Regions from separate parts of the Micromonospora sp. WMMD812 genome, predicted to be linked through region 2. Evidence: riboswitches for the same ligand, from Rfam matches in the RefSeq annotation. Region 2 holds a riboswitch; the other holds the start of a gene.
What was found. Region 2 has a riboswitch for thiamine pyrophosphate ahead of O7603_RS28175 (ECF transporter S component). Riboswitches for the same ligand answer to the same signal wherever they lie in the genome.
Positions count from the first base shown of each region.

Region 1: another riboswitch for thiamine pyrophosphate. It lies ahead of thiE (thiamine phosphate synthase); the one in region 2 lies ahead of O7603_RS28175 (ECF transporter S component).

Region 1 covers NZ_CP114904.1:5,399,237-5,414,112, forward strand. The annotation lists gene O7603_RS25070 (aldo/keto reductase) at 1-762, shown strand, start outside; gene O7603_RS25075 (hypothetical protein) at 992-1,537, opposite strand; gene O7603_RS25080 (ThuA domain-containing protein) at 1,610-7,447, opposite strand; TPP riboswitch at 7,780-7,889, shown strand; gene thiE (thiamine phosphate synthase) at 7,884-8,510, shown strand; gene thiO (glycine oxidase ThiO) at 8,504-9,775, shown strand; gene thiS (sulfur carrier protein ThiS) at 9,766-9,966, shown strand; gene O7603_RS25100 (thiazole synthase) at 9,963-10,742, shown strand; gene O7603_RS25105 (thiamine phosphate synthase) at 10,832-11,473, shown strand; gene thiD (bifunctional hydroxymethylpyrimidine kinase/phosphomethylpyrimidine kinase) at 11,470-12,255, shown strand; gene thiC (phosphomethylpyrimidine synthase ThiC) at 12,273-13,865, shown strand; gene O7603_RS25120 (hypothetical protein) at 14,028-14,876, opposite strand, start outside.
Region 2 covers NZ_CP114904.1:6,068,370-6,083,245, forward strand. The annotation lists gene gndA (NADP-dependent phosphogluconate dehydrogenase) at 1-160, opposite strand, end outside; gene O7603_RS28145 (MTH1187 family thiamine-binding protein) at 257-553, opposite strand; gene O7603_RS28150 (hypothetical protein) at 870-1,121, shown strand; gene O7603_RS28155 (hypothetical protein) at 1,221-1,733, opposite strand; gene O7603_RS28160 (PHP domain-containing protein) at 1,730-3,421, opposite strand; gene O7603_RS28165 (energy-coupling factor transporter transmembrane component T) at 3,689-4,489, opposite strand; gene O7603_RS28170 (ABC transporter ATP-binding protein) at 4,486-5,901, opposite strand; gene O7603_RS28175 (ECF transporter S component) at 6,035-6,625, opposite strand; TPP riboswitch at 6,700-6,804, opposite strand; gene O7603_RS28180 (alpha/beta hydrolase) at 6,878-7,711, shown strand; gene O7603_RS28185 (SIS domain-containing protein) at 7,831-8,580, shown strand; gene O7603_RS28190 (DUF6328 family protein) at 8,700-9,203, shown strand; gene O7603_RS28195 (acyl-CoA dehydrogenase family protein) at 9,321-11,333, shown strand; gene O7603_RS28200 (hypothetical protein) at 11,442-11,609, opposite strand; gene O7603_RS28205 (hypothetical protein) at 11,619-12,224, opposite strand; gene O7603_RS28210 (transcriptional repressor) at 12,309-12,707, opposite strand; gene O7603_RS28215 (metalloregulator ArsR/SmtB family transcription factor) at 12,736-13,035, opposite strand; gene O7603_RS28220 (metal ABC transporter permease) at 13,079-13,948, opposite strand; gene O7603_RS28225 (metal ABC transporter ATP-binding protein) at 13,951-14,712, opposite strand; gene O7603_RS28230 (metal ABC transporter substrate-binding protein) at 14,709-14,876, opposite strand, start outside.

The sequences.
Region 1 (14,876 bases), 670 kb from region 2:
GAGCAGCTCGGCGCCGCGCTCAAGGGCCGCCGTGACGACGTGGTGGTGGCCACCAAGTTCGGCATGGACATGAACGGCCTGAACGGGCCGGACCACGGCGCCCGCGGTGCGCGCCGCTACATCGCCCGGGCCGTCGAGGCGTCACTGCGCCGGCTCGACACGGACTACATCGACCTCTACCAGATGCACGAGCCGGACCCGGGCACCCCGATCGACGAGACCCTGGCCGCGCTGGACGACCTGGTCCGGGCCGGCAAGGTGCGCTACCTCGGCAACTCGAACTTCACCGGCTGGCAGATCGCGGACGCCGACTGGGTCGCCTCGTCCAACGGCCGCTCCCGCTTCATCAGCGCGCAGAACCACTACAGTCTGGTGGAACGCTCGGTCGAGGCCGAGGTCATCCCGGCCTGCGAGCGGTTCGGCCTCGGGATGCTGCCGTTCTTCCCGCTGGCCAACGGGCTGCTCACCGGCAAGTACAAGCGCGACTCCGCGCCGCCCGCCGGCAGCCGGCTCTCCGGCGGCGGCCGTTACGCCGCGCGGCTCGCCGCGGCGGACTGGGACACCATCGAGTCCATCAGCGGGTACGCGGACGAGCGCGGTCTCAGCATGCTCCAGGTGGCGATCGGCGGGCTGGCCGCCCAACCGGCCGTGACCTCGGTGATCGCCGGCGCGACCACGCCCGAGCAGGTGCGCGCCAACGCCGCCGCCGGCACCTGGCAGCCCAGCGACGAGGACCTGGACGCGCTGCGCGCCATCCTCTGACCCGCTGCGGCGCCTCGGCCGGCCCGGTCCCTCGCCTGCCGGCGGTGGCGCCCCCGGGCCATCGGGCCCGCGGCCAGCCGGGCAATCGCCGCCGGCGGTGGCGCCCCGGGTCGCCGGGCCTGCGCGATCAAGGGATCGCTGCCGGCGGTAGCTCCGTGAACGTCATGACGCAGAGGCATATTTATGCCTCTGCGTCATAACGCTCGCTAGGGTTGGCGCTACCCGACGCTCACTCCGGGCGTGCTCGGCGGCGGGTGACCAGCATCGCGACCGCCACCACCGCGGCGGTGAGCACGAGGCCGGCGACCGCGATCGGCCACCACCCGCCGCCCGCGTCGGGCCCGGCGGCCCGGGTCCCGTCCGCCGGCGCGGTCACCGCGACCGGCGCCGGAACCGGGGGCGACTGGGCGGTCTTCGCCTCCACCTGGGCGGTGGCCTCGCTCTTGTGCGGCGCCGGGGCGCTCACCGTCACCCGCCAGCGGCCGGGGGAGAGGACCGGGCCGCTGGCGTAGAAGCCCTGCCCCTCGGCCGCCGGCTCCAGTTGCAGCGGGCCGACCTGCCGCCCGTCCGGGCCGGCGGCGGTGAGGGTCAGCCGTACCACCTTGTCCAACCGGTGACCGTCGGAGTAGACGGCCTGCACGGTGACCCCGTCGGCCCCGTCGCCGGCCACGGTCAGCTTGAGCTTGCCGGTGTGCGCCGCGGCGGGAGCCGAGGCCAGCAGGGTCAGCGCCAGTCCGACGATCAGGGCGGCGAACGCCTTCCAGGTACGCGTCACGGACGTCTCCTCACTGCGGGATGAGGGAGGCCCCTCCCCGACGCCGGAGCGTCGGGGAGGGGCCTCGTCGGATCAGAGCCGGCGGCCGGGGGCGAGCCGGGTGGCGTCGCCACCGAGCCGTCCCGCACCGTCGACCGATGCGCCGTCGTTCGCCTTGACCCCGGCCTTGCTGGCCGCGCCGCCGAGCCGGACGATCATGGCGTCGGCGTCCCGGATCAGGACGTCCCGGACTTCGGCCTCCGGCACCAGCTTGGTGTCGGCGGCGAGGGTCCGGAACTCGGTCAGCTGCTTGACGGCCTTCTTGTCGTTGCCGGCGGCCTCGGACTTCCGGGCGTCGCTGAGCTTCGCCGACAGCTGCTTGTGCGCCTTCGCCGACAGCCGCCCCGTCGCCTTGAACCGGTCCAGCAGGTTCTGCAGGTCCCGGAACGAGGTGGTGACGAAGAACCGGACCTCCGAGGTGGTCTGGTTGCCGGCCTTGTCGGTCGCGGTGACCGTCAGCTCGTGCAGGCCGAGTGGCAGCTCGTACATGGCCTGCAACGTGCCGCTCGCGTACGGCCGGCCGTCCAGCTGACCGACCACGCTCGCGAGGCCCGACGTCGGGTCGACGGCCTGCCAGGACACCCGTACGTCCTGGCTGTCGCCGTAGAGCTGGCCGTCGGCGATCCCGGACACCAGCAGCGTCGGCTTGGTGCCGTCGATCCGCAGCACCGCCGACTTGAGCGTCTCGGCGTTGCCGGCGTTGTCGGTGGCCCGGAACAGCAGCTCGTGCTGCCCGTCGCCGGTCACCTCGACCGGCGCCGAGTACGGCGTCCACGCGCCACCGTCCAGCGACCACTCCACCGCCTTCACCCCGGACCCGGCGTCGGTCGAGGTCAGCACGACCGGGATGGTCCCGTCGTGCCAGCCCTCGTCGTTGGCCGGCGCGAACGACGCCGAGGTGACCGGTGCGGTCGCGTCGATCTTGACCGCGACGGTCTTGGTCGGCTCCACGTTGCCCGCCTGGTCGGTGGACCGGAACCGCACCTCGTGCGCGCCGTCCCCGGTCACCTGCACCGGACCGGTGTAGTCCGTCCAGGTGGTGGCCCCGTCCAGCTGGTACGCGGTGCCCGCGAGCCCGCTGCCGCCGTCCTCGTCGGCGGCGGTCAGCGTGACCGTGACCGGCCCGGTGTGCCAACCGGCGGTCGGCGTGCCGGAGACCGCGGCGGTGGTCACCGGAGCGGTCTCGTCGGCCGTCTCGGTGCTCAGCCGGAAGTAGTCGAACCCGGCCGTCTTCGAGGCGGTCTGGTTGGCGCCGAGGGTGAACAGACCGACCTTCGGGGTGGCCCCGACCGCGGTGTTGGTGAGTGCCGTCAACGCGGTCCAGGTCGTCCCGTCGGCCGAGTACGACGCGGTGAAGGTGTCGCCGCTGCGGGCCAGCCGCAGGTACCACACCGAACCGGTCAGGTTGCCCGCCTCCGGCTGCGGGTTCTGCACCGCGCCGCCGATCTCGCTGCGGAACTCGATCCGCCGCGTCACCGGCTGGCCGGGCTGGTTGTCGACGATGTAGTCGAACTTCAGGTAGTTGTCGTCGTCGGCGTGCACGATGAGGCCGGCCTGCTGGTACTGCTCGTTCAGCAGACTGCCGTCGACCTTCGTCTCCAGGGTCCAGTCGCCGGACGGCGCGTTCTGGAGGATGAAGTTCGCCGGCCCGGTGTTGCCGGAGCCGTAGATGTCACCGTTGGGCACGTCGATCCGCAGCGCGCCGCCGGTGACCCGGTAGCCCGCCGGGTTCTCCCGCAGGATCGCGTCCCACCGGCACTTGTCCAGCGTGTCGCCGGTGAACTCGTCCGACGGCTGGACCGGCCCGGCCGGCTCGTCCGGCGCGACCTGGAACCAGTCGAAGGCCGCCTCGACCACCGGCGCGTCCGTGCCGCCGTTGAGGGCGAAGAGCCCGATCCGCGGGTTGGTGATGCCGGCGAGCGCGGCCGAGCGGCCGACCGGCGTAAAGGTCTGCCCGTCGGCCGAGACGGCCGCGGTCAGGTTCGTCCCGTCACTGGTCAGTCGCAGGTGCAGGGTGTCGCCGACCGGCGCGGCGACGCTGTCGGCGGCCTCGTTGCGCGGCGCGCCGGCGGTCTCCCGGATGAACTCCACCCGCCGGCTGCCCGAGTAGAGCAGGTCCAGCTTGGCGTAGTTCTCGTCGTCGCCGTAGATCAGCAGGCCGGCCTGCTGGTAGTTGGCCGTCACCGGCAGGGTGACCCGGGTGGTCGCCTGCCAGGCCCCGGCCGGCGCCGGCTGGAGCACCAGGTTGGTGGCGTCGTTGCGGGCGCCGTAGAGGTCGCCCACCGCCGTGGGCAGCCGCAGCGCGCCGTCCGAGACCGAGTAGAGCTGGTTCTCCCGGACCACGCTCCAGCGGGCCTTGTCGAGGCTGGTGCCGGTGAAGTCGTCCGAACGCGCCCCGAAGCAGGACGTGTTCGGCGCGTCCACCCGCACCGGCACGGTCGCGTACGACTTGGCGCCCTTGCTGTCGGTCACCGTGAGGGTGGCGGTGAAGGTGCCGGGGCTGGTGTACGTGTGGCTGGCGTCCAGGGTGGACGCCGTACCCCCGTCACCGAAGTCCCAGGCGTACGTCAGCGGGGTGTCCCCCTCGGCGTCGGTGGCCGTGCCGTCGAACGCGACGGTGACCGGCGCGGTGCCGGTCGCCGGCGTGGCGGTGGCGCTGACCACCGGCGGCGCGTTCTCGGTGACGCCCCGGCCGAGGAAGTCCATCCAGTTGACGTTGAGCAGCGACCCCGCGCCGCCGCCCGGGTCCTTGGCGACGAAGTACAGCGAGCCGCTCGCGGCGCCGGTGACCGGTGCCGTCACGTCCGTGTACGTCTGCCACGCGCCGGTGCCCGGCACGGTGGCCGATGCCACCAGCGGCCCGTCGACCGCGCCGGCCCGGACCTCGATCCGGCCGCCGGTGGTGGCCGAGGCCGCCCGGAACCGGATGTCGGTGATGTTCGTCAGGTTCGCCGGGCTGAGCGACCACCAGTCGCCGTCCTCGATGAACCCGATGTTCTGGCCGCCGCCGGCGGTGTCGCCGGTGGTCTCCCGCTGCACGCCCGGGTCGCCGCCGCCGGTGCTGCCCGGCGCGCGGCCGGTGGCGGTGAAGTACTCGGCCTGCTTGCGCTTGGGCTGGAGCTGCTCGATGGCCCGACCGGTGAGCGGGCCGGCCCCGCCGGTGCCGCCGTTGTCGGTGTAGGTCGCCTCGAAGACGCTGAAGACGTTGGCCTCGGCGCCGTGCCCGGAGGCGAGCGAGGTCTGGACCGTGCCGGTGCAGCCGGTGTGCTGCTCCAGCGGGTGGGCGTGCTCGTCGTGGCCGAGCAGCACCTGGAGCTGGACCCGGTCGCAGTCGATTTCCCCGTCCTCCGGGTCGGTCACCTTGACCGTGTAGCGGACCTGGTCACCCCAGTCGAAGAAGCCGCCGTCCGGCGGGAACTCGATCGTCACCGTCGGCGCGGTGTTGCCCACGGTGATCGGCACGTTCGCCACCGCGGTGCGGCCCTTCGGGTTGGTGACGGTGAGCTGCGCGGTGTAGCTGCCCGCGGCGGCGTAGGTGTGCGTCGGGTTGGCCTCGGTGGAGGTCTGCCCGTCGCCGAACGCCCACGCGTAGGTGAGCGTGCCACCGTCGGGGTCCCGGGAGCCCGCGCTGGAGAAGGCCACGGTCAGCGGCGCCGGCCCGGAGGTCGGGGTGGCGGCCGCGACCGCGATCGGCGCACGGTCACCGGCGATGTAGTCGATCCGGTAGACGCCGGAGTTGTCGTTGTTGCCGCCGAAGCCGCTGCCCCACTCGATGAGGTAGAGCGCGCCGTCCGGGCCGAACTCGAAGTCCATCGGACGGATCAGGCTCATGCCGGTGAGCAGCTGGTTGATGTCCACCAGCGACTTGCCGTCGGCGGTCACCTGCATCGTGTACATCTTCGACTGGTTCCACTCGCCGAAGAGCGCCTTGCCGTCGTAGTACGCCGGCCACTTCCGCTCCGAGTTGAGGTCGGCGTCGTACCGGTAGACCGGACCGCCCATCGGGGCGCCGCCGCCACCGATCTCCGGGAAGAGCGGGTTGCCGCTGTAGTCGTAGTCGACGGTCGCCGGGATGACCGGCGGCAGGGCGGTGAGGCCGGTGTTGTTCGGCGAGTTGTTCACCGGCGCCGCGCAGTCGAACTTCGGACCGCTCGGGCCGGACGGGAACGTGTAGTCGTTGTAGGCGTAGTTGGCCCCGGTGCAGTACGGCCAGCCGTAGTTGCCGGGGGTGCCCACGATGTTCCACTCCACCGTGCCCTCGGGGCCCCGGTTCGGGTTGGCCGCGTTGGCGTCCGGCCCATAGTCACCGACGTAGAGGGTGTCGGTGCCCAGGTCGATGCCGATCCGGAACGGGTTGCGGAAGCCCATGGCGAAGATCTCCGGCCGGGTCTTCTCGGTGCCCGGCGGGAAGAGGTTGCCGGCCGGGATGGTGTACGTGCCGTCGTCCTCCGGGTGGATCCGGAGCACCTTGCCGCGCAGGTCGTTGGTGTTGGCGGAGGTGCGCTGCGCGTCGTAGTCCTGCCGACCCGGCCGCTCGTCGATCGGGGTGAACGCGTCCGACTCGAACGGGTTGGTGTTGTCTCCGGTCGCCAGGTAGAGGTTGCCCGCCGAGTCGAAGGCCATGCTGCCGCCGGCGTGGCAGCAGGTGTTGCGCTGGGTGTCGACCCGCAGCACCTGCTTCTCGCTGGCCGGGTCGATGGTGTCGCCGGTCACCGTGAACCGAGACACCAGGTTGCGCGCGACGCCGTCGTTCGGGGCGTAGTAGAGGTAGACCCACTTGTTGGTGGCGAAGTCCGGGTCGAGCCGGATGCCGATCAGGCCGTCCTCGTTGCCGGTGAACACGTCCAGGTCGACCGCGGTGACCGTGCTGCCGGTGTCCGGCTTCACGATCTGCACCCGGCCGTCGCGCTCGATGTAGAAGACCCGCCCGTCCGGGGCGATGTCCAGCTCCATCGGGTTGCTGGTGTTGCTGTCCAGCGTGACCTTCTCGAAGCTGGCGGTCTTCGAGGCGCCGCAGTCGGCGTCCGCCACACCCGCGGCGGTGCGGATGCCGCCGAGCAGGTGACCGAGGAACTCCGGCTCGGCGTACGACTCCCGGGTGTGGCCACCACCCGTGTACCAGGATCGGCCGCCGTCGAAGTCCTGGCACCAGGCGATCGGGTGGTCGGCGCCCATCGCGCCGGCGCCCGGGGCGTAGCTGTTCTCGTCCAGGCTGGCCAGCACGTGCACGTCGGGCCGCGGGTTGGACTGGTAGTTGTACCACTCGTCGAACCGGGACCAGCGCTCCGGCAGCCCCGCGGTCGCCGGGTGGGCGTGGTCCTCGACCTTGACCGTGGCCTGTTGGTTCGCCGGGTGGCTGGCGAAGTACGCGCCGACCAGGTCGCCGTACCAGGCCCAGCTGTACTCGGTGTCCGAGGCGGCGTGGATGCCGACGTAGCCGCCGCCGGCGCGGATGTAGCGCTCGAACGCCGCCTGCTGCTCGGCGTCCAGCACGTCGCCGGTCGTGGAGAGCCAGATCACCGCCTGGTACTTCGCCAGGTTGGTGTCGGTGAACGCGCCGCCCTCCTCGGTGGTGTCCACCGTGAAGCCGTTGGCCGCGCCGAGCTGCTGGATGGCGGCGATGCCGGTGGGAATGGAGTCGTGTCGGAAGCCGGCGGTCTTCGAGAAGACCAGGACGGAGAAGGGCTCGTCGGCCGCCGCGGCGGCCTGGGCCGGTGTGATCTGGGCCGCGGCCGGGGCGGCCTGGGCGGCTCGTGGGGCGGCCTGCGCGGCGGCCGGAGCCGCCTGGGCGGGCGCGCCGAACAGGCTGGTCGAGACGAGAGCGAGGGACAGGGTCGCGGTGACGGAAATACGGGCACGACGACGGGACACGCCGCCTCCTATGTCGCGGTGGACAGGGATCGCGGGGGCCGGCTCGCCGAAGACCGTCCCAGGTGGAGCCGGTGCGAATGCCGTGCCAGGGCAGCCACGCCGGCATTTTGTCGAATCGCTGAACAAATTAATTCCGCTGGATGCGTGTCGGGCAAGATGCCGGCCGGTAACGGTTTGGCAACGGCAGGCGACATTCCGAACAGGACAGCATGAAGCGACCAGTCGGATTCGCCGTCAGCGCCCCCGAGGGGACGCCGGCAGGGCTCCGCCGCCGGTCCGCCGGCCGCCGCCGACCCCGTCTTGGCAGGCCGGCGGATCTGTCGTACGGTGACCTCAGTACCCACGGGAGCCCGGTGGACCGGGCTGAGAGGGGGGCTGTGAGCCCCCGACCGTCGAACCTGATCCGGGTAATGCCGGCGCAGGGAGGAGCGTTGCCATGCCGTCCCTTGGGCGACTGCATCTGATCACCGACACCCGACCCGGGCGAGATCCGCTCGCCGTGGTCCGGGCCGCCCTGTCGGCGGCCCACGCCGACCTGGTGGTGCAGGTCCGGGTCGAGGACTCCGCCACCGACCGCGAGGCGTACGACCTGACCCGCCGGGTGGTGGCGCTCTGCGCGCCGTACGGAGCCCGCTGCCTGGTCAACGACCGGCTGCACGTGGCGTTGGCGGTGGACGCCGCCGGCGGGCACGTCGGCGCGGACGATCTGCCGGTCGAGGCGGCCCGCCGGGTCCTCGGCCCGACCGCCGTGCTCGGCGCCACCGCCCGGGAACCGGGCACGGCCGCCGACGCCGTCGCCGCGGGCGCCAGCTACCTCGGGGTGGGCCCCTGCCACCCCACCACCACCAAGGAGGGCCTGCCGGCGCCGATCGGGGTGGCCGGCGTACGGGCGATCGCCGAGGCGGTGGACGTGCCGGTGATCGCCATCGGCGGGGTGACCGCGGCCAGCGTGCCGGCGCTGCGGGCGGCCGGGGCGTATGGGGTGGCGGTGGTCGGCGCGCTCTCCGCCGCCGCCGATCCGGCCCGTGCCGCCGCCGAGCTGATCGAGGCGCTGACGTGCTGACCGGCCGGTCCCCGTCGGTGCACGTCGACCGGGCCCGGCCGGACGTGGCGGTGGTGGGGGCGGGACCCATCGGTCTGGCGGTCGCCTGGCGGTGCGCGGCCGCCGGGCTGCGGGTCATGGTGCACGACCCCGCGCCCGGTTCGGGGGCCTCGGCCGTTGCCGCCGGGATGCTGTCCCCGGTCGCCGAGGCGTACTTCGGTGAGCGGGAGCTGACCGGGCTGCTGGTCGAGTCGGCCGCCCGTTGGCCGGCGTTCGCCGCCGAGCTGACCGAGGCGACCGGCGCTGTCCTCGGCTACCGGACCGAGGGCACGCTGATGGTCGGGCTGACCGGGGACGACCTGGCCGAGGCCCGCCGGCTGTGGGCGTACCAGCAGGGCCTCGGCCTGCCGGTGACCCCGCTGCGCCCCAGCGAGCTGCGCGACCACGAGCCGGCGCTGGCCCCTCGGGTGCGGGGCGGCGCGCTGGCCCCCACCGACCACCAGGTCGATCCGCGGCTGCTGGTGCCCGCGCTACGCACCGCGGCCGAGCGGGCCGGCGCGGTGCTGGTGCCGGGCGCTGTGCGGCGACTCGCCGACGTGGACGCCGCCGTCACGGTGGTGGCGGCCGGCTGCGGCGCCGCCGCGCTCACCGGGCTGCCCGTCCGGCCGGTGAAGGGGCAGGTGCTCCGGCTCCGCGCGCCCGACGGCGGCACGCCGGGCTTCCGGCACGTCATCCGGGGGTACGCCGACGGCGAGCACGTCTACCTGGTGCCCCGGGAGAGCGGCGAGGTGGTGGTGGGCGCGACCGTCGAGGAGCGCCGCGACACGAGCGTCTCCGCCGGGGCGGTGCTCCACCTGCTCCGCGCCGCGGTCGAGCTGCTGCCCGAGCTTGCCGAGTACGACCTGGTGGAGACGGTCGCCGGGCTGCGACCCGGCACCCCGGACAACGCGCCGATCCTCGGCCCGCTGCCCGGCCGGCCGGACGTGCTGGTCGCCACCGGGCACCACCGGCACGGCATCGTGCTCACCCCGGTCACCGCCGACCTGATCGCCGACCTGGTGACCGGTGGGCAACCCGACCCACTGCTCGCGCCCTTCCGCCCCGACCGGTTCCCCGGCACCCCCGACGGCGCCGGCTCGGTCGGGCCCGACGACAGGGGGCGAGCCGGCTCCGGCGACGCCGGCTCGGCCGGGGCCGGCGACGGGGGGTCAGGCGGCTCCGGCGACGCCCACCCGGCCGGTTCTGGTGCACGGGAGAAGACGACCGAGGGGGACCTGTGGAACTGACGGTGAACGGTGCCGGGCGGACGGTTCGCGGCGGCGCGACCGTTGCCGACGTGGTGCGGGAGGTGACCCCGCAGCAGCGTGGCGTCGCGGTCGCGGTGAACGGCGAGGTGGTGCCGCGGGCCGGCTGGCCGGCGACCGTGCTGAGCGACGGCGACCGGGTCGAGGTGCTCAGCGCGGCCCAGGGCGGGTGAGCGCGATGCCCTTCGACCTCGGCGGGGTCACGTTCACCTCGCGACTCATCCTCGGCACCGGCGGCGCCGCGAACCTGGACGTGCTGGAACGGGCGATCCGTGCCTCCGGCACCGAGCTGGTGACCCTGGCACTGCGCCGGGTGGACACCGCCCCCGGCACCGGCGGTAGCCTGCTCGAGCTGCTGGACCGGTGCGGCGTCCGGCTGCTGCCGAACACCGCCGGCTGCCGGACCGCCAGCGAGGCGGTCAAGGTGGCCCAGCTGGCGCGGGACGCGTTCGGCACCGACTGGATCAAGCTGGAGATCGCCGGGGACGAGCGGACGCTCCTGCCGGACGGTGTGGAGCTGCTGCGCGCCGCCGAGGAGCTGGTCGCCGGCGGGTTCACCGTCCTGCCGTACACCAGCGACGATCCGGTGCTGGCCCGGCGCCTGGCCGACGTCGGCTGCGCGGCGGTCATGCCGGGCGGCTCGCCGATCGGCTCCGGGCTCGGCGTGACCAACCCGCACCACATCCGGCTGATGCGGCAGGCCGTGGACGTGCCGGTGATTCTGGACTCCGGCATCGGCACCGCGTCCGACGCGGCGCTGGCGATGGAACTCGGCTGCGACGCGGTGATGCTGGCCACCGCGGTCACCCGGGCCGCCGACCCGGTCGCGATGGCCACCGCGATGCGGTACGCGGTCGAGGCCGGCCGCCTGGCCGCCGGCGCCGGCCGGGTCGCCCGGCGCTACCACGCCCTCGCCTCCACTCCGGACGAGGGAAGGCCGGACCTGTGACCCGGCCCGCCCACCGTGGTGCTGCGGTAGATCTTGGCAGGAGTGGGCCCCTGGAGGGAGCCCGATCTTCCAAGATCCGCGGCGACGCGGTGCCGAGCGGGTTGGTGGTGCTCACCGATCGGTGGCAGGCCACGCGACCGCTGGTCGAGGTGGTCGCGGCGGCCGTCGCGGGGGGAGTGCGCTGGGTGGTGCTGCGGGAGAAGGACCTGCCCCGCGCCGAGCGCGCCGCGCTCGCCGCCGACCTGCGAGCGATCCTCGCCGAGGCCGGCGGCACCCTGGTCGTCGCCGGCCCCGACCCGCTCGACGGCGACGCCGTCCACCTGCCGTCGGCCGGCCCGTACCCGCCGCCGCCACTGGGCCTGGTCGGCCGCTCCTGCCACAACCCTGCCGAGCTGGCCCGCCTCACCATCGAGGATTACGTCACCCTCTCGCCGGTCTACCCGACGAAGACCAAACCCGGCTACGGCCCACCACTGCAGCCGGATGGGCTCGCCAAGCTGATCGAGGTCAGCCCGGTGCCGACGCTGGCTCTGGGCGGCATCGAAACCCCCGCTCGGGCACGCGCCTGCATGGAGGCGGGCGCCGCCGGAGTGGCCGTCCTCGGCGCGATCATGCGGGCCGGCGACCCCGCAGTGACAGCCGCCGCCCTGACGAGCGCCCTGGAAGAGGCGGCCACCCCGGGGCCGCGAAGCTGGCAGCCCTCAACCCCCACCACGGGAGCAGGACGATGACCCCACCGGCCGTACTCACCATCGCCGGGTCGGACTCCGGCGGTGGCGCCGGAATCCAGGCCGACCTCAAGGTCTTCGCCGCGCTCGGCGCGTACGGGACCAGCGTGCTCACCGCGGTCACCGCGCAGAACACGCGGGGCGTCGACGCGGTGCTGCCGCTGCCGCCGACCACCGTCGCGGAGCAGCTCGACAGCGTGCTCGACGACTTCGGCGTCCGGGCGGTGAAGACCGGAATGCTCGGCAGCCCGGAGGTCGCCGCCGTGGTGGCCGACGCGGCGCGCGACGGGCGGCTGCCGCACCTCGTCGTCGACCCGGTGCTGGTCGCCACGAGTGGGCACCGGCTCGGCGTCGTCGCCGCGGTCGAGCGGCTGCTGCCGTACGCCCGGGTGGCGACGCCGAACTGCGCGGAGGCGGCGGCGATCACCGGACGCCCGGTGGACGACCTGGCCGGGATGGTCGCCGCCGCCGAGGCGCTCGGCGCCGGCGGCCCGGAGCACGTGGTGGTGACCGGCGGCGACCTCGACGGCGGCGAGGCGGTGGACGTGCTGCACGGCGGCGGGGTCACCACGCTGCTGCGCGCGCCCCGGGTGGCCACCCGGCACACGCACGGCACCGGCTGTTCGTTCTCGGCGGCGATCGCCGTCCGGCTGGCGCTGGGGGACCCGGTGCCGGTGGCGGTCGGGGCCGCCAAGGAGTACGTGCACCGCGCGCTGACCGGTGCGCGGGACTGGGAGTTGGGCGCGGGACGCGGCCCGCTGGACCACTTCGGCTGGTCCGCTTGATCACCAGGGAGGCTGTCATGCAGGCACGACGCAAGGTGTACGTCGAGGGGACCCGGCCGGACGTCCGGGTGCCGTTCGCCGAGGTGGCGCTGACCGGGGACAACCCGCCGGTGCGGCTCTACGACACCTCGGGGCCGGGCTCCGACCCGGAGGTGGGACTGCCGCCGCTGCGCGGCCGGTGGATCGCCGAGCGCGGCGACGTCGCCCCGGCGCGGGGCGGTGGCAGCCCGCTCGCCGGTGTGGACGGCCGGCGTCCGACTCAGCTCGCGTACGCGCGGGCCGGCGCGGTGACGCCGGAGATGGAGTTCGTGGCGATCCGGGAGGGGGTCGCGCCGGAGTTCGTCCGGGACGAGATCGCGGCCGGCCGGGCGGTGCTTCCGCTCAACATCAACCACCCGGAGTGCGAGCCGGCGATCATCGGCAAGGCGTTCCTGGTCAAGGTGAACGCCAACATCGGCACCTCGGCGGTCAGCTCGTCCATCGCCGAGGAGGTGGAGAAGCTGACCTGGGCCACCCGGTGGGGCGCGGACACCGTGATGGACCTGTCCACCGGGAAGCGGATCCACGAGACCCGCGAGGCGATCGTCCGCAACTCGCCGGTGCCGATCGGCACCGTCCCGATCTACCAGGCGCTGGAGAAGGTCGGCGGCGACCCGGTGAAGCTGAGCTGGGAGGTGTTCCGGGACACCGTCGTCGAGCAGGCCGAGCAGGGCGTGGACTACATGACGGTGCACGCCGGCGTGCTGCTGCCGTACGTGCCGCTGGCCGTCGACCGGGTCACCGGGATCGTCTCGCGGGGCGGCTCGATCATGGCGGCCTGGTGCCTGGCGCACCACGAGGAGAACTTCCTCTACACGCACTTCGCCGAGCTGTGCGAGATCCTCGCCCGGTACGACGTGACGTTCTCGCTCGGCGACGGGCTGCGCCCCGGATCGATCGCGGACGCCAACGACGATGCGCAGTTCGCCGAGCTGCGGACCCTCGGGGAGTTGACGAAGGTCGCCTGGGAGTACGACGTGCAGGTGATGATCGAGGGCCCGGGCCACGTGCCGATGCACAAGATCAAGGAGAATGTGGACCTCCAGCAGGAGTGGTGCCACGAGGCGCCGTTCTACACGCTCGGCCCGCTGACCACCGACATCGCCCCCGCGTACGACCACATCACCTCGGCGATCGGCGCGGCGATGATCGGCATGTTCGGCACCGCGATGCTCTGCTACGTCACGCCGAAGGAGCACCTCGGGCTGCCCGACCGGGACGACGTGAAGGCGGGTGTGATCGCGTACAAGATCGCCGCGCACGCCGCCGACCTGGCCAAGGGTCACCCCGGCGCGCAGGCCTGGGACGACGCGCTCTCCAAGGCCCGGTTCGAGTTCCGCTGGGAGGACCAGTTCAACCTCGCGCTGGACCCGGAGACCGCCCGGGCGTACCACGACGCGACGCTGCCGGCCGAGCCGGCGAAGACCGCGCACTTCTGCTCGATGTGCGGCCCGAAGTTCTGCTCCATGAAGATCACCCAGGAGTTGAAGGACTACGCGGCGCGCGGCATGCGCGACAAGTCGGAGGAGTTCGTCGCCGGCGGCGGCCGGGTGTACCTACCGCTGGCCTGAGCCGAGCGGGGTGTCCGGCAACGCCGGACACCCCGGACTCGGCTGGTTTCAGAGGACGTTTGATCGGTGACGCCCGGGCGACCCGACACGCCGCGACACGAATTAGCCGAACCGTCAACGATCACGCCGGCTCCCCGGCGGCCCACGCCCGGCCCCGCCGGCTCAGTCGCGGTGGTGGCGGCCCGTCGAGCGTAGTGACCGGCGGCCGCTCTCCTGCTCGGGCTCGTTGTCCGTCACCGGCTTGCCCAACCCGGCGACCCAGTCCACGTACTCCTCGTCCTGCGCCGCCAGCGGCTCCGGCTCGGCGGGCTCGTCCTCCGCGTCGCGGGACCGGTTGCGCCGGAACAGCCCGAGCCGCCCCCGGCCCCGCCCGCCGGACTGCTCGGTGCCCGGCTCGCCGGTGGACGTGTCGGCCGTCCCGGTCGATCCCTCCGTCACGGCCGTCGTGTCGGCCGCTTCCGACCCGGCCGACGGCGCGTCCGGCGCGGTGTGTCGCGGCCCTGTGGATGTCGGCCCGGCCCGCCGCGCGGTGGCGAGCGCCTCCCAGCTGGCCGCCCTGTTGAGATCGGGCAGCGGCGCCCGGTGCCGTGCCCGGGGCGTGGACTCCGACGTCTCCTCCGGCTCCGATCGGGCCGGGTCGGGGCCCACTGGCGCGGACCGCGGCGGGACCGGCCAGGCCGGGGCGACCGACCGGGCCGGCCGGACTCCGCCCTGGGGTTCGGTCCCCGCGTGGGTGCCGCTGGTCGGCTCGTCGGCCGGCCGGAGGAGCCTGGGTTCCGCGCCGTCGGCGGGGTGCGTTCCGGCGGTCGGCCAGGCCGCACCCTCCGACTCGGAATCGGTGTGGGTGGCCTGGGCGGGCTCGTCGACCGGCCGCCCGACGCGCTGCCGGACCGGCTTCCCCACCGCGTTGGCGCTGGACGCCGCACCGGTGCTCGACGTGGTGCCGCTGCGTGATTCGGGGCCGCTGCTCGACGCGGTGTCGCTGTCCGTTGCGGCGTCGCTGCCGCGGGT
Region 2 (14,876 bases):
GGCCCTCGTCGCCGTGCTCGGCGACCAGGCTGCGCATGCGCTCCGGCGATCGGTTGTGCACCGCCACCGTGAACCCGTTGCGTGCCAGGTTGCGGGCCAGGTTGCGGCCCATCACCGCCAGCCCGGTCACACCGATCTGCGCCGTCGACTGCTCCGCCATGCGTGCCGCCACCTCTCGCTGTCGCTGTCCGCGGTCTCGAACCTATCGCGGTGTCCGGCGGCGCGCGCCGGCCATCGACAGCCCGTCACGGGGCGGTCACCCCTCGGCGAGTCGGGCCTCCACCCGGGCGACCTTGCCGGTGAGCGCGTCGGTCACACCGGGCCGGACGTCCGCCTTGAGCACCACGCTCACCCGCGGGGCCTGGGCGGCGACCGCGTCGACCGCGCGCTTCACCACGGCCATCACCTCGTCCCACTCGCCCTCGACCGTGGTGAACATGGCGTCGGTCTGATTCGGCAGGCCCGACTCGCGGACCACCCGGACCGCCTCGGCGACGAGGTCACCCACCGAGTCGCCGACGCCGAGCGGGGTGATCGAGAACGCGATCAGCATGAACCGATCGTGCCAGTAATTCGGCTGCGCGCGCGCCCGGGTCGGGCTTAGTGTGTGGGCATGCGTAAGTGACGCCCCTTCCGAGCCGGCCCGCCGCCCGTGTGCGCGGTCCGTGCGCTCCCGGGCGTCCGCATTCCCAGCCGCCGTTGGCGCGGCGGTGCCGGTCGTGGTCGATCCCCGGGACGAATCCCATCCGACGTGACCGGGCTCTGGCCAGCCCGGTCCCCACGAAGCCGCGACCGCGCCGGTCACCCGGGCGCGCGACCCTCCCGGTCGCCGCGTCCCGGCCGGCCGGGACGCCGAGAAGGAGGCCCGGATGCCCGCGAGGCGCAACCCGAAGAAGTCCCGTACCCCGGAAACCACGCCGAGCGTCGACGAGCTGACGCCGGCCGATCTCACGCAGGTGGTCGTGCCCGCGGTGCCGTCGCCGCCGATCGAGGTCGCCGAGCCGGCGGTCCGTCCGGCGCCACCCAAGGCCGGCCCGCCGGTGGGCCACGACCGGTCCACCGCCGGGCGTGGCAGCCAGCGGGCCGGTCAGCCCCGCCGGTACGCCTTCCGGCGCAGCTGACCGGCGGACCGGGCGGTCGTCGCGGCGCCCACGGCGTCGTCTTCAGCGCCCGGCACGGGTGCGGTCCGCCGCCGACGGCGACGGACCGCACTCCCCGCCTCAGTGGTCGGCGCAGCAGGGCGTCGGGTCGGGCACCTCGAACGGGGCAAGGCCCCCGGTGTAGTGCGGCATGGCCACCAGCACCAGTTCACCGTCGCGCCACTCGGGCCGGACTAAGTCGCGGGTGTCCAGTGGCAGGTCCGGTCCGGCCGCCGCCGAGCCGAGCACCACGACCCGCTCGATCGCGCTCCCCGCGAGCACCTCACCGACGGTGAGTGTGCCCACCATCCGGTCCACGCCGGGGTAGCGCACGGCCCGGCCGGACCGGCCGGCGGCGTGTTCCGCCGCCGCCCGCTCGGCCGCCTCGTGCAGTTCCGGCGGGGTGGCGGGCAACTCGGCCAGCCGGTCCGCCGCCGCCGGCACGGCCACGCTGAGCGCCACGTGCGGGTACGGCGTGGCGACCAGGTGTGTGCAGGCGACCAGGTCCGGCAGGCCGAGCGGCGTGACGTGCGTGGCCAGCCAGTGCTCGGCCTCCCGGACGGTCCGGTGACCCAGGCTGAGGCCCAGGATCACTGCGGCAGGACCCAGATGGGGTTGGCGTAGAACCACAGGTCCTCCCACGGGTCCGCGGCGCCGGTGACGTCCAGCGCCGGGCCGAACGGGTCGACCGCCGCGCCCATCAGGCCGGGCTGGCTGCGCTTGCCGTCCGTGCCCCGGACACGCAGGTAGAACGGCTGGTCCACGCGACCGAAGGAGTACGTGAAGGAGACCTTGCCGGTGCCCTTCGCGACCTCGAAGGACTTCACCACCTTGGTGTTGGGGGCGGTGAAGGCGTCCTTGTCGGCCACCGGGCCGGTCACCCGGCCGGCGATCACGTCGACCCGGGCGAGCACGGGCACGAACTGCGACCAGTTCGGGATGTCCGCCAGGTCGATGTCGATCGTCACCTCGACGCCCGTACCGCGCTTGACGCGCAGCACGCCACCGAGCGGCGTACCCGATTCCCGGCGCCGGTCGCCGGCGACCCGGGCGCGGACGTCGAGGGCCTTGATCAGACCGCCGTGGTCCACCCAGACCCGGCCGGCGCGGAGACCGTCCATCACCGATCGGTAGCTGAAGGAGCTCGCCCCGACGTGGGTACGGCTGTACTGGCCGGGCCAGTAGTCGCCGGCCGTGCTGAGCAGGGGGCCGTACACCGGGTCGTTGTGCTTGCCGTTGAGGTCGAAGTTGCCGTCCGGCCCGCGCTGCGAGGTGTCCAGGTAGTTGACGTGCGAGTCGGAGTTGGCGCTGATCCACCAGGCCCGGCCCTCGGCGAGGAGGCTGTCCCAGAGCCCGCCGACGGTGGCGGTCATCCAGTCGAACCCGCCCCAGGTGCGGTAGCTCTCCAGCGGGTAGCCGGGGAACGACGCGGCGGACGGGTTGTTGTCGTAGTAGCCGCGGTTGCGGCCGCCGCCCGGCAGGCCGGCGGCCTGGTGGCCGGGAGCGCCCTCCATGCCGATCGCCACGCTCGGGTCGGCGTCGCGCCAGGCGCGGATCTCGTGCGGGGAGTCGATGCCCCGGCGGGCCGGGTGGTTCGCCAGGAAGAGCGCACCCTCGACGCGGCGCTTGCGGACCGCCTCACCGAGGAACTTGATGCCGGCGATGGCGAGCGCCTCGTTGGCCGGGGTGTTGTCGCCGGCGTTCTTGACGCTGCCGTCGAAGGCGTTCTCGAACTCCTTGAGAACGGCGACCTCGTTGCGTCCCGGGTGGACGAAGACGGTGGCGTGCTCGGCGGCCGGGATGTTCCACTCCAGGCCCTGGTAGATCAGCAGGTCCTTGAGCTGGGCGCGTGCGGCGACGATGTCCGGGTTCACCTTGTCCACGCCGATCTTGGCGTGCGCGACGCTGCCGTGGTCGGTGACGACCATCCAGTCCAGGCCGTACGCCTGGGCGTGGCGGGCCTGGTCGATGACCCGGTACTGGGCGTCCGAGCTGTACTGGGTGTGGATGTGGTGGTCGCCGGCCAGCCACTGGAACTCGCCGGTGCGGCCGTGGTCGCCGCCCGGGCCGTGGTCGTGGTCGCCCGCGATGGCGGGAGTGCCGGAGGCCAGCACCGTGGTGGCGGCACCGGCGCCGAGCAGGCCGGCGTTGCGCAGGAAGCCGCGCCGGCTGAGGTCCGCGGGCGCCAGCTCCGCGTCCGGGACGGATTGGTCGAGCGCCGGGGGCAGGTCACCGCCGGCAACGAGGTCGTGATCGTGATGGTGCGCGTGGCCGTGGCCCATGTGCTGCTCCAGTCGGATCAGAGGAGTTGTCCGCGCGCCAATCTCGTCGGGTCAAGGGAACGGCATGTGTCCCGTGCGCGGCGGCCATGCGAACATGCGACTCCGGCCATGCTTTCCGCGTCGGCTGCGCCCCTGCTCAGGGCACACCGCGGGCGGACGCGGGCGCCACGGGCGCCGGACATATTGGACGGACGTGGCTCTCCGGCGCGTGCCGAAACGCGCGCGGGCCCCGCGCGCAGGCCGGCGCGGGCCCGGGGCACGGGCCGTTCAGCCGAGCAGCGGGCGGAAGGTGCCGAGGACGATGCTGGTGGCGAGGGCGGCGCCGGCCAGGGCCGCGGCGCCGGCCACCAGGAGCGCGTCCGCGGTGGTGAACCGCTGCCGGCGGGCCACCGTACGCGGGGTGCCGCCGTCGAAGCCCCGGGCGTCCATCGCCACCGCCAGCCGCGTTCCCCGCCGGATCGCCCCGACCAGCAGTGTGAACGAGGTCGAGACGAAGAGCCGCAGCTTCGCCAGCGGGTTGCGTCCCGCCTCCACCCCGCGGGCCCGGCGGGCCATGGTGATCATCTGCCACTCCTGGCCCAGCAGCGGCACCAGCCGGAACGCCGCCAGCGCACCGATGGCGAACCGGGCCGGTGCCTTCGCGTTCTGGATCAGCGCGTCGGCGAGGTCGGTCGGGTCGGTGGTGGCGAACACGATCACCCCGGGCAGCGCCACCGCGAACATCCGCAGCACGAGGCCGAGCGCGGTGAGCAGCACCCCCGAGGTGACCACGGCCGGGCCGGCCTCGACCAGCACCCGGCCGGATCGCTCCGCGGCGAAGAGCACCAGGGTGACCACGATGCCGACCGCGCTGACGAGCAACGGCCACGCCCGCCGGGCCAGCACCCGGTAGCGCACGCCGAACAGGGGCAGCAGTGCCAACTCGACCACGAGGGCGATCGCCGGCGCCACCGGATCCAGCGTGGCGACCAGGATGAACGAGAAGACCATCGCCGCGGCCAGCTTGGCCACCGGGTTGCGCCGGGCCAGCGGCGCGCGCGGTGCGGCGACCGGCTCGATGCTGATCACGGTCGCTCCAGGGTGAGCTGGCGGTCGGCCAGCGCGGCGACGAACTCCGGGTCGTGGGTCACCGTGACCAGCCCGTGCCCGGCGTCGCGCAGCTCGGCGAACAGGTCTACCAGCTCCAGCCAGGTCCGCCGGTCCTGACCGAACGTGGGCTCGTCGCAGACCAGCAGCCGGGGAGCGGTGGCCAGGGCCGTCGCCACGCTGAGCCGCCGCGCCTCGCCGCCGGAGAGGGTGTACGGGTTGGCGCCGGCGAGCGCGGTCAGCCGCAGCCGCTCCAGCAGGTCGGCCACCGTGGACCGGACCGCTGGCTCGGGGCGGCCGGCGCGGCGCGGGCCGAGGGCCAGCTCGTCGAAGACGGAGCTCGTGACGAACTGGTGCTCCGGGTCCTGGAAGACCGAGCCGATCCGGCCGGCCAGCGCCGGGGCGCGCCAGCGGTGCGGGGGAGTGCCCGCGTCCCGGCCGGCCAGCTCGACGCTCGCGGTCACCGCGCCACCGCCCGGACGCAGCAGCCCGCCGAGCAGCAGCGCCAGCGTGGACTTGCCGGCGCCGTTCGGGCCGAGCACGGCGAGGGCCTCGCCGGCGCGTACGGTCAGGTCGGTCGGGGCCAGCCGGGCCGGCAGGCCGAGCCGCTCGGCGGCGAGCAGCAGGTCGCCCGGGGCCGCCGTGGCGCGGCGGGGCGGCACGATACGGCCGGGCACCCACACCCCGTCCGCGGCGAGCGCGTCGCCGTGGGCGCCGAAGACCGCCTCCGGAGTGCCGTCCGCGCGTACGCCGCCGCCCGCTTCGAGCACCACCACCCGCTCGACCAGTGGCAGGGCCTCGGCCACCCGGTGCTCGACCAGGATCAGCGTGGTGTCGGCGTCGAGCGCCCCGGCGACGGCGGAGCGGACCAGCGCGCCGCCGGCCGGGTCGAGGTTGGCGGTCGGCTCGTCGAGCAGCAGCAACCCGGGTCGCAGGGCGAGCACCCCGGCCAGGGCGAGCCGTTGCTGTTCGCCACCGGAGAGCGCCGCGGTGGGCCGGTCCCGGTGGTACGGGAAGCCGACCCGGCGCAGCGCCTCGTCGACGCGGGGCCAGATCTCCCCGGTCGGCACGCCCCGGTTCTCCAGCCCGAACGCGACGTCGTCGCCGCTGCGGGCCATCACGAGCTGGGTCTCCGGGTCCTGGAAGACGACGCCGACGCGTTCCCGGCCCTTGCGCGGGTCCAGCCCGTCGATCTCGACGGTGCCCTCCTGCTCGCCGGAGTCCTCCGGCAGCAGCCCGGCGAGCGCGGCCAGCAGGGTGCTCTTGCCGGCCCCGGAGGGGCCGAGCAGCAGCACCCGTTCGCCGCTCTCGACGCGCAGGTCCACGCCGCGGACCGCCCAGCGTTTCCGCCCGGCGTGCCGCCACCCGAACCCGCGCAGCGTCACCGCCGCCACCGCACCGCACCCCCTTCCCTCTCTGCGCCGTACCGACCCCACCTGTTGATCATGAGGTTTGCGGCGCTCCTGGTGATCGTTCTCGCCGCAAACCTCATGATCAACCTGGTCAGTGTGTGGCTGGGTGGGGCGGTTAGATGGCGGCGCGTTCGCGGCCGGCGGGGAAGCGGTCCAGGACCCCGGTGTCGGCCAGCGCGCGGGTCAGCGCCCAGGCGCCGGCGCCGGCCACCACGGTCGCGCTGACGATGGTGAGCAGCGCGTACGGGATGCGGTAGTCGACCAGGTCGTACGCCTTGTTCCAGTAGACGAAGTCGAAGATCGCGGCGCTGACACCGGTGAGCGCCCCGGCCAGCAGCGCGGTCGGCAGCCGGAACGAGCGGTAGCGGAACGCCGCGAAGGCCAACTCGGCGCCGATGCCCTGCATGAGCCCCTGGAGGATCACGATGCTCGCCCACTGACTACCCAGCAGCGCGGAGAGGATCGCGGCGATCGTCTCGCAGTAGAGGGCGGCACCCGGCTTGCGGATGACCAGGCCACCCAGCACGGCCGGCACCAGCCAGACGCCGTAGATCAGCGTCTGCGCCGGCGGGAAGAAGGCGAACGCCGCCTCGGTGGCGCTCCAGACCAGGCCCCAGGCCCAGAAGATGACGCCGAAGGCGACCGCGATGACCGAGGCGACGACGATGTCGATCGTGCGCCACCGGTTCGTGTCGGTGTGGTTCATGTGCATGCTCCCAGTCCTGTGGAGGAACCAGGAGAAGACGCACGCCGCGCCCGGTGGGACCGGACGGCGGCGCGGCTGGAGGTCGACCGAACTCCCTGCGCTGGCATTACCCAGATCAGGTTCGAGGGTCTGCGGGCGTGCCCGCACTCTCAGCGCTGTGCGCTCCCCTGTCGGATGTGAAGTTGTTCCGGAGACGCTAGCACCGCGGGCAGGGGCGCGGCGACGCCGGCCGACCTGGGTAGGCTGCGGATCATGCGGATCGACGCCCGGGGATTCACGTTCGACGTCCGCGCCGGCGGTCCGGGGGACGGCCCGCCCGTGCTGCTGCTGCACGGCTTCCCGCAGCACGGCGGGGAGTGGGACGACGTGGTGCCCGCGCTGCACGCCGCCGGCCTGCGCACCTACGCGCTCGACCAGCGTGGCTACGCCCCGGATGCCCGGCCCACCGAGGTGGCGGCCTACCGGCTGCCCGAGCTGGTGGCCGACGCGGCGGCGGTGCTCGACGCGCTCGGCGTCGACGCCGCGCACGTGGTCGGCCACGACTGGGGCGCCGTGGTCGCCTGGGGCCTCGCCGCGCACCACCCGGCGCGGGTCCGCACGCTCACCGCGGTCTCCGTGTCGCACCCGGCCGCCTTCGGCTACGCCCTGGCGCACGACGTGCGGCAGAAGGCCCGCTCGTCGTACATCGCGCTGTTCCGCCAGTCGGGCGGCAAGGCGGAGACGGTGCTGCTGGCGCTGAACGCCGCCGCTCTCCGGCGGCTGCTCTCCGGCGTGGGCGACGCCGCCCGGGTGGCCCGGTACGCCGGCCCGATGCGGGAGCCGGGCGCGCTGACCGGCGCGCTCAACTGGTACCGGGCGATGTCGGGAGCCGACATGAAGGCCGTCGGCCCGGTGACCGTGCCCACCACGTACGTCTGGAGCGACCGGGACGTCGCGATCGGCCGGACCGCCGCGGAGGCCTGCGCCGCCCACGTGACCGGGGACTACCGCTTCGTCGAGCTGCCCGGGGTGAGCCACTGGATCCCGGACGAGGCGCCGGCGGCGCTGGCCGAGGCGATCCTGGCCCAGGTCCGGGCCGGGGCCTGAGCCGACCGGCGGCCGGTGCGGGTCGCCAGGCCGGGTCGACCGGCAGGCGGTACGAGCGGATCGACGGGCGGCCGGTGCGGGTCGCCCTCGGTCGGAGGTACGCAGGAGATGGAGGAGAGATGACGCTGAGCGCCGAGAGCTACCTGGCGACGGTGACCGAGACGATGAACCGGGTGGCCGCGAGCCAGCGGGAGGCGGTCGGCCGGGCCGCGGACCTGCTCGCCGACGCGATCCGCGCCGACGGGGTGGTGCACGCGTTCGGCACCGGGCACTCCGAGGCGTTGTCGATGGAGATCGCCGGCCGGGCCGGCGGGCTGGTGCCCACCAACAAGATCGCGCTGCGGGACCTGGTGCTGCTCGGCGGTGCCCCGGTCGACCTGCTCGGGCCGACCCTGGAGCGGGACCCCACGGTCGCGCACCGCCTGTACGAGCTGGCGCCGGTCCGGCCGCAGGACGTCTTCGTGGTGGCCTCGAACTCCGGTGTGAACGGCGCGATCGTGGAGTTCGCCACCCTGGTCAAGGAGCGCGGTCACGGACTCGTGGCGATCACCTCGGCGCAGCACTCCGGCCGGATGACGTCCCGGCATCCGTCGGGCCGGAAGCTGGCCGACGTCGCCGACGTGGTGCTCGACAACGGCGCGCCGTACGGCGACGCGACGCTGCCGCTGCCCGGCGGCGGGGCGGTCGGCGCGGTCTCCTCGATCACGGCGGCGCTGCTCGCGCAGCAGATCACCGTGGAGGTGGTGGCGCGGCTGCTCGCCGCGGGGGAGCAGCCGCCGGTCTACCTGTCGGCGAACATCGCCGGCGGCGACGAGCACAACAACGCCCTGGAGGCCCGGTACGCCGGCCGGATCCGCCGCGGTTCCTGAGCACGGTCGGGCGAAGCCCCGCCCCTTCGTGAGTCGGTTTCACGCGCCGCGTGATCGGGCATTGGCGTTGCTGCCGGCGGCCGGGGCCGCCGGCAGTAGCGTCTGAGCGGAGGTAACGCGTGTCGAAGGAAACCGAGAAGCAACGCTGGCAGCGCAACTTCGCGGACCTGCTCCAGGAGTTGCGGGTGGCGCAGACCGGCGTGCAGATCCTCTTCGCGTTCCTGCTGACCCTCCCGTTCAGCAACGGCTTCACCAGGACCAGTCCGTTCCAGAAGGACGTCTACATCGTCTCGCTGCTCGCCGCGGCGGCCGCCACCGCGTTGATCATTTCGCCGGTGGCGTTCCACCGGGCGCTGTTCCGCCAGGGACGCAAGCCGGAGCTGGTGCGGTTCGCGCACCGGATGGCCAGCGGCGGGCTCGCCTTCATGCTGATCTCCATGGTCAGCGCGGTGCTGCTGATCACGGACTTCGTGCTCGACCGCCCGATCGCGTTCGTGCTCAGCGCGCTGACCGCGGTCTGGTTCCTCACCTTCTGGATGGTGCTGCCGTTCGCCCGCCGCGGCTGGGGGGACGACGACATCGACGACGAGGACGACAATCCTCGTACGCTCGCCGGCGACTGACCCCGGCGATCGCCGAAACTCGATCTTCACGCAACGCTACCCCTGGGTAACACCCGGGGGTAGCGTTGCTTGTGTCGAGCACGTTGACGCAGCGGACCGAGGTTCGAGGGGGCAGCCGTGACCACGACGCAGAACAGCCGACCCGTGCCGGAGGAGTCCGGCGCCGTCCCGGAGCGGCCCGACACGAGCGGCGGCATGGCCGCCCCACTGCCCGGCGAGGCGGGGCAGGTGTCCGAGAAGGAGGCCCGCCAGGTCGCCGAGGCGGCCCGGGAGTCCGCCTGGGACCGTCCCAGCTTCGGCAAGGAACTCTTCCTCGGCCGGTTCCGGCTCGACCTGATCGACCCCTGGCCCCGGTCCGACCCGGCCGAGGACGCCCGGGCGGAGGAGTTCCTCGACCGGCTGCGGGCCTTCCTCATCGCAGAGGTCGACGGCGCGGCGATCGAGCGCGACGCGCATATTCCTGACGAGGTGTTCCAGGGGCTGGCCCGCCTCGGCGCGTTCGGTATGAAGATCGACCGCTCGTACGGCGGGCTCGGGCTCAGCAACCTCCAGTACTGCCGGGCGCTGATGCTGGCCGGCTCGATCAGTCCGGCGATCGGCGCGCTGCTCTCGGCGCACCAGTCGATCGGCGTGCCGCAGCCGCTCAAGATGTTCGGCACCGCCGAGCAGAAGCAACGCTTCCTGCCGCGGCTGGCCGCGGGCGAGGTCTCCGCGTTCCTGCTCACCGAGCCGGACGTCGGCTCCGACCCGGCCCGGCTCGCCACCACCGCCGAGCCGACCGAGGACGGCACCGGCTACCGGCTCAACGGGGTGAAGCTCTGGGCGACCAACGGGACGGTCGCGACACTGCTCGTGGTGATGGCGCGGGTGCCGGCCGCCGAGGGGCGCCGCGGGGGAATCACCGCCTTCGTCGTCGAGGGCGATGCCGACGGCATCACCGTCGAGCGGCGCAACGGCTTCCTCGGCCTGCGTGGCCTGGAGAACAGCGTCACCCGGTTCCACGACGTCGTCGTTCCCAGGGAGAACGTCATCGGCGGCGAGGGCAAGGGTCTGAAGATCGCGCTGACCACGCTGAACACCGGCCGGCTGTCGTTGCCGGCGATGTGTGTCGGCGCGGGCAAGTGGTCGCTCAACGTGGCCCGGGAGTGGGCGGCCGACCGTGTGCAGTGGGGCCGGCCGGTCGGCGAGCACGAGGCGGTCGCGCAGAAGCTGTCGTTCATCGCCGCGACCACGTACGGCATGGAGACCATGCTGGACCTGTGCTGCCTGCTCGCCGACGACGACCGCAACGACATCCGGATCGAGGCGGCCCTGGTCAAGCTCTACGCCAGCGAGATGGCCTGGCGGATCGCCGACGACCTGATCCAGATCCGGGGCGGCCGCGGCTACGAGACGGCGGAGTCGCTGACCGCGCGGGGTGAGCGGCCCGCCGCCGTCGAGCAGTTGCTGCGCGACCTGCGGATCAACCGGATCTTCGAAGGCTCGACGGAGATCATGCACCTGCTGATCGCCCGGGAGGCGGTCGACGCGCACCTCTCGGTCGCGGGCGACATCATCGACCCCGACGCCGGCCTCGGCCGTAAGGCGAAGGCGGGAGCCCGGGCCGGCGTCTTCTACGCGAAGTGGCTGCCCACGCTCGCCGTGGGGCGGGGCCAGGCCCCCGGGGCGTACGGCGAGTTCGGGCGGCTCGCCGGTCACCTGCGGCAGGTGGAGCGCGCCTCGCGCAAGCTGGCCCGGTCGACCTTCTACGCGATGTCCCGCTGGCAGGGAAAGATGGAGCGCAAGCAGGCGTTCCTGGGCCGGGTGGTGGACATCGGGGCGGAACTGTTCGCGATGGCCGCGGTCTGCGTCCGGGCGCACGCCGAGCGGGACAGCCGTCCGGAGAACGTCGAGCTGGCCGACCTGTTCTGCCGGCAGGCCCGGGTCCGGGTCGACGCGCTCTTCACCGCGCTGTGGGACAACACCGACCCGGTCGATGTCGCGGCCGCCAAGCGCATCCTCGCCGGCCGGTACGCGGCCCTGGAGGACGGTGTGATCACCCCGCCGGCGGACGCCCCCTGGGTGGCGCCCTGGTCGCCCGGCCCGTCCACCGCGTCCGACGTCCGTCGCCGCATCCCGCCGCCGCGGTGAGCAGTCGCCCGGCGGGGGGCCGGGCGGGGCGGACAGCGCCGGTGCGTGGGGTTGGTGAATCGGCGTCATCGCCGCCCGCCGCCCGCACCGGCGGCAGTCGCGGGCCGGTCAGCGGGCGATCGCCCAGGCCAGGATCGCCGCGAGGATCAGCCCGTTGAGTGCCGCCAGGCCCAGGTACGCCGCGGGCGGGATCTTGCGGTCCTTGCGGACGAAGCTGACCAGGACGGCGGCGTAGCCGAGCAGCAGCACGGCGATGACGAGCAGGAAGTAGAACACCCGACGACCTTAGCGGCCGTCGCGCAGACCGAGTCGGCGCAGCTCCAGCGTGGCGAGGGCGTCGACGGTGGCGTCGTCGCCGCGCCGCCACGCCTCGGCCACGTCCGGCGCGATCCGGGTCAGCCGGCCCAGCGGCTGGGTGGCGAGCGCCCGCAGGGCGAGCAGGTCACGGCCGGCGGGCGCGGCGGCCAGCTTCGCGGCCGAGCCGGCGCGGCGCATCCAGCGCAGCCGCAGCGGCAGCCAACCGACGAGCACCAGGCCGAGCGGGAAGATCAGCACCGCGACGGTGAGGGCGAGGGCAAGTTGGTCGACCAGCTGCTGCTGGTCGCGGCCGGCCTCGGCCAGCGCCCGGGCGGCGCCGGCCGCGCGCTCGAACGGCGCGGTGAGTTCGTCGCCGACCAGCGGCACCCGGCCGACCTTGCCGCCGGCCTCGGCCAGGTTGTCGGCGAGTCCGCCACCGGCTCCCTCCAGCTTCTGCCCGGGGACGGCGAGCTTCTGGACCAGGTCGTGCAGCCACATCGCGAAGCGGATCGCCCCGTAGACCCAGGCGACGACGAGCAGGTCGGTGAGGAACTGACGGGCGGCGGTCGGGAAACGATCGGCGTAGATCTTCACGCCGGACAGCGTCCCACGGATGGCGCTCGCAGGCACCCGCCCGCCCGGCCGGCGTACGTCACCGGGCCGGCGGCGCGGCGGGTGTCAGTGGACGCAGGCCCGGCAGGTGCCGAAGATCTCCAGGGTGTGGCTGACGTCGGCGTAGCCGTGCTGCGCGGCGACCCGCTCGGCCCAGCTCTCCACGGCGGGCCCGGCCACCTCCACGGTCCGCCCGCAGGCTCGGCAGACCAGGTGGTGGTGGTGTCCCTCGCTGCACCGGCGGTAGAGGTGCTCACCGCCGGGCGGGCGCATCACGTCGATCTCGCCGGCGTCGGCCAGGCCCTGCAGCGTGCGGTAGACCGTGGTCAGGCCGACCCGCTCGCCACGGGCGCGGAGCATCGCGTGCAGGTCCTGCGCGCTGTGGAAACCCTCGACCTCGCCGAGCAGGGCGCTGACCGCGCTGCGCTGACGGGTGTTGCGGACGGCGGTGCCGCTCTCGCTCACGACGTGCCCCCTCCGACCGGTCGCTGCCTCATGACCCCTCCCCGGCGTGACTGACCGCGTCCGCCACGATGTGCGCGACGTGCTCGTCGACCAGGGTGTAGGCGATCTCCCGCCCCCGGCGGGAGCCGCGTACCACACCGGCGCCGCGCAGCACCCGCAGGTGCTGCGACACCAGCGGCTGCGCCGCGCCGAGCTTCTCGACCAGCTCGTGCACGCACCGTTCTCCGCCGGCCAACTCGCTGACGATCGCCAGCCGGATCGGCGCCGACAGGGCACGCAACAGCTCGCCGGCACCCTCGAAGACGTCGTAGCCGGATCCGTCGCTCACCCTGTAACGGTAACCAATACCGCCGGCCCCGCGGTGATCAGCATCAGTGGAGCACCACCTCGTGCGGTTCTGGGTCCGGTGCCGAGGCCGGCGTCGCCGCACGCCGGCGCAGCATCCGCCACGCCCCGGCGGCCAGCGCGACCACCAGGAACGACGCGATCGCCATCAGCACCACCGAGGCGCCCGGGGCGGTGTCGGCGTTGGCCGCCACCCACACGCCCGATCCGGCGGCGAAGAGCCCGAGCGCCATCGCCGCCGTCATCGTGCCCAGGAAGCCGCGGGCGACCTGCTGGGCGGCGGCCACCGGCACCACCATCAGCGCGCTGATCAGCAGCACGCCGACCGCCCGCATGGCGATGGTCACGGTGACCGCGGTGGTGACCGCGATCAGCATGTTCAGCGTGCGCACCGGCAGGCCGGACACCCGGGCGTACTCCTCGTCGTGGGAGACCGCGAAGAGCGCCGGCCGCAGCGCGAGCATCAGCACCAGGATCGCCACGCCGAGCACCACGATCGTGATCAGATCGGGCGGCGAGATGGTGATGAGCGACCCGAACAGGTACGCCACGAGGTTGGCCGGGGTGCTGTCGGAGAGCCCGACCAGCATCACGCCGCCGGCGATGCCGCCGTAGAAGAGCAGCGCCAGCGCCAGGTCCCCGGAGGTCCGCCCGCGGGAGCGGACCAGCTCGATGGCGATCGCCCCGAGGCTCGCCACGATCACCGCGACGAGCACGGGGGAGCGGTTGAGCAGCAGGCCGGCGCCGACGCCGGTCAGCGCCACGTGCCCGATCCCGTCGCCGATCAGTGCCAGCCGACGCTGCACCAGGTAGATGCCGAGCGCCGGGGCGGCGAGCCCGATGACCAGCGCCGCGATCAGGGCACGCTGCATGTACGGGTACTGGAAGAGTTCCATGCTCAGTTGCTCCAGAGACCGACGGGCTCGTCGGGACAGTGCGGATGCACGTGGTCGTGGTCGGGCTCGGCGTGGTGGCCGGCCGGGTCCGGCACCGGGCCGTCGTGACAGATCCCGCCGGCGTGGACGACGATCGCGCGGTCGATCAACGGGCGCAGCGGGCCCAGCTCGTGCGCGACGAGCAGCACCGTCCCGCCGCCCGTGACGAACTCGCGCAGCGCGCCGGCGAACGCGTCCTGGCTGACGGCGTCCACCCCGGCGGTCGGCTCGTCCAGCACCAGCAGCTCCGGCTGGCCGGCCAGGGCCCGGGCGATCAGGGTGCGCTGCTGCTGACCGCCGGAGAGGGTGGCGACCGGGTCGGCGGCGCGGTCGGCGAGCCCGACCGCGCGCAGCGCCGTGTCGACCGCGGCCCGGTCGGCGGCGCCGGGCGGGCGGAGGATCCCCCGCCGGGCGAGCCGGCCGGAGGCCACCACCTCCCGGACGGTGGCCGGCACGCCGCCGCCGGCGCCCAGCCGCTGCGGGACGTACCCCACCCGCTCCCACTGCCGGAACCGGCGCAGCGGGCGGCCGAAGAGACTGACCGACCCCGCGGTCAGCGGCACCAGGCCGAGCACCGCCCGGATCAGGGTGGACTTGCCGGAGCCGTTCGCGCCGAGCACCGCGACCACCTCGCCGGCGGTCACGGTGAGGGATACGTCACGGAGCACGGGACGGCTGTCGTAGCCGACCGCCCCGTGCTCGACGGTGATCACCGGTGGGTTCACGAGCAGCTCAGCGCCGTTCGCAGCGTCTGCAGGTTGGTACGCATCACCGAAAGGTAGTCCCCGCCGTTGTCAGCGGACAGTCCCTCGATCGGATCCAGCACCGCGGTCTTCGCGCCGACCTCGCCGGCGATGGTCTCGGCGACCTTCGGGCTGACCAGCGTCTC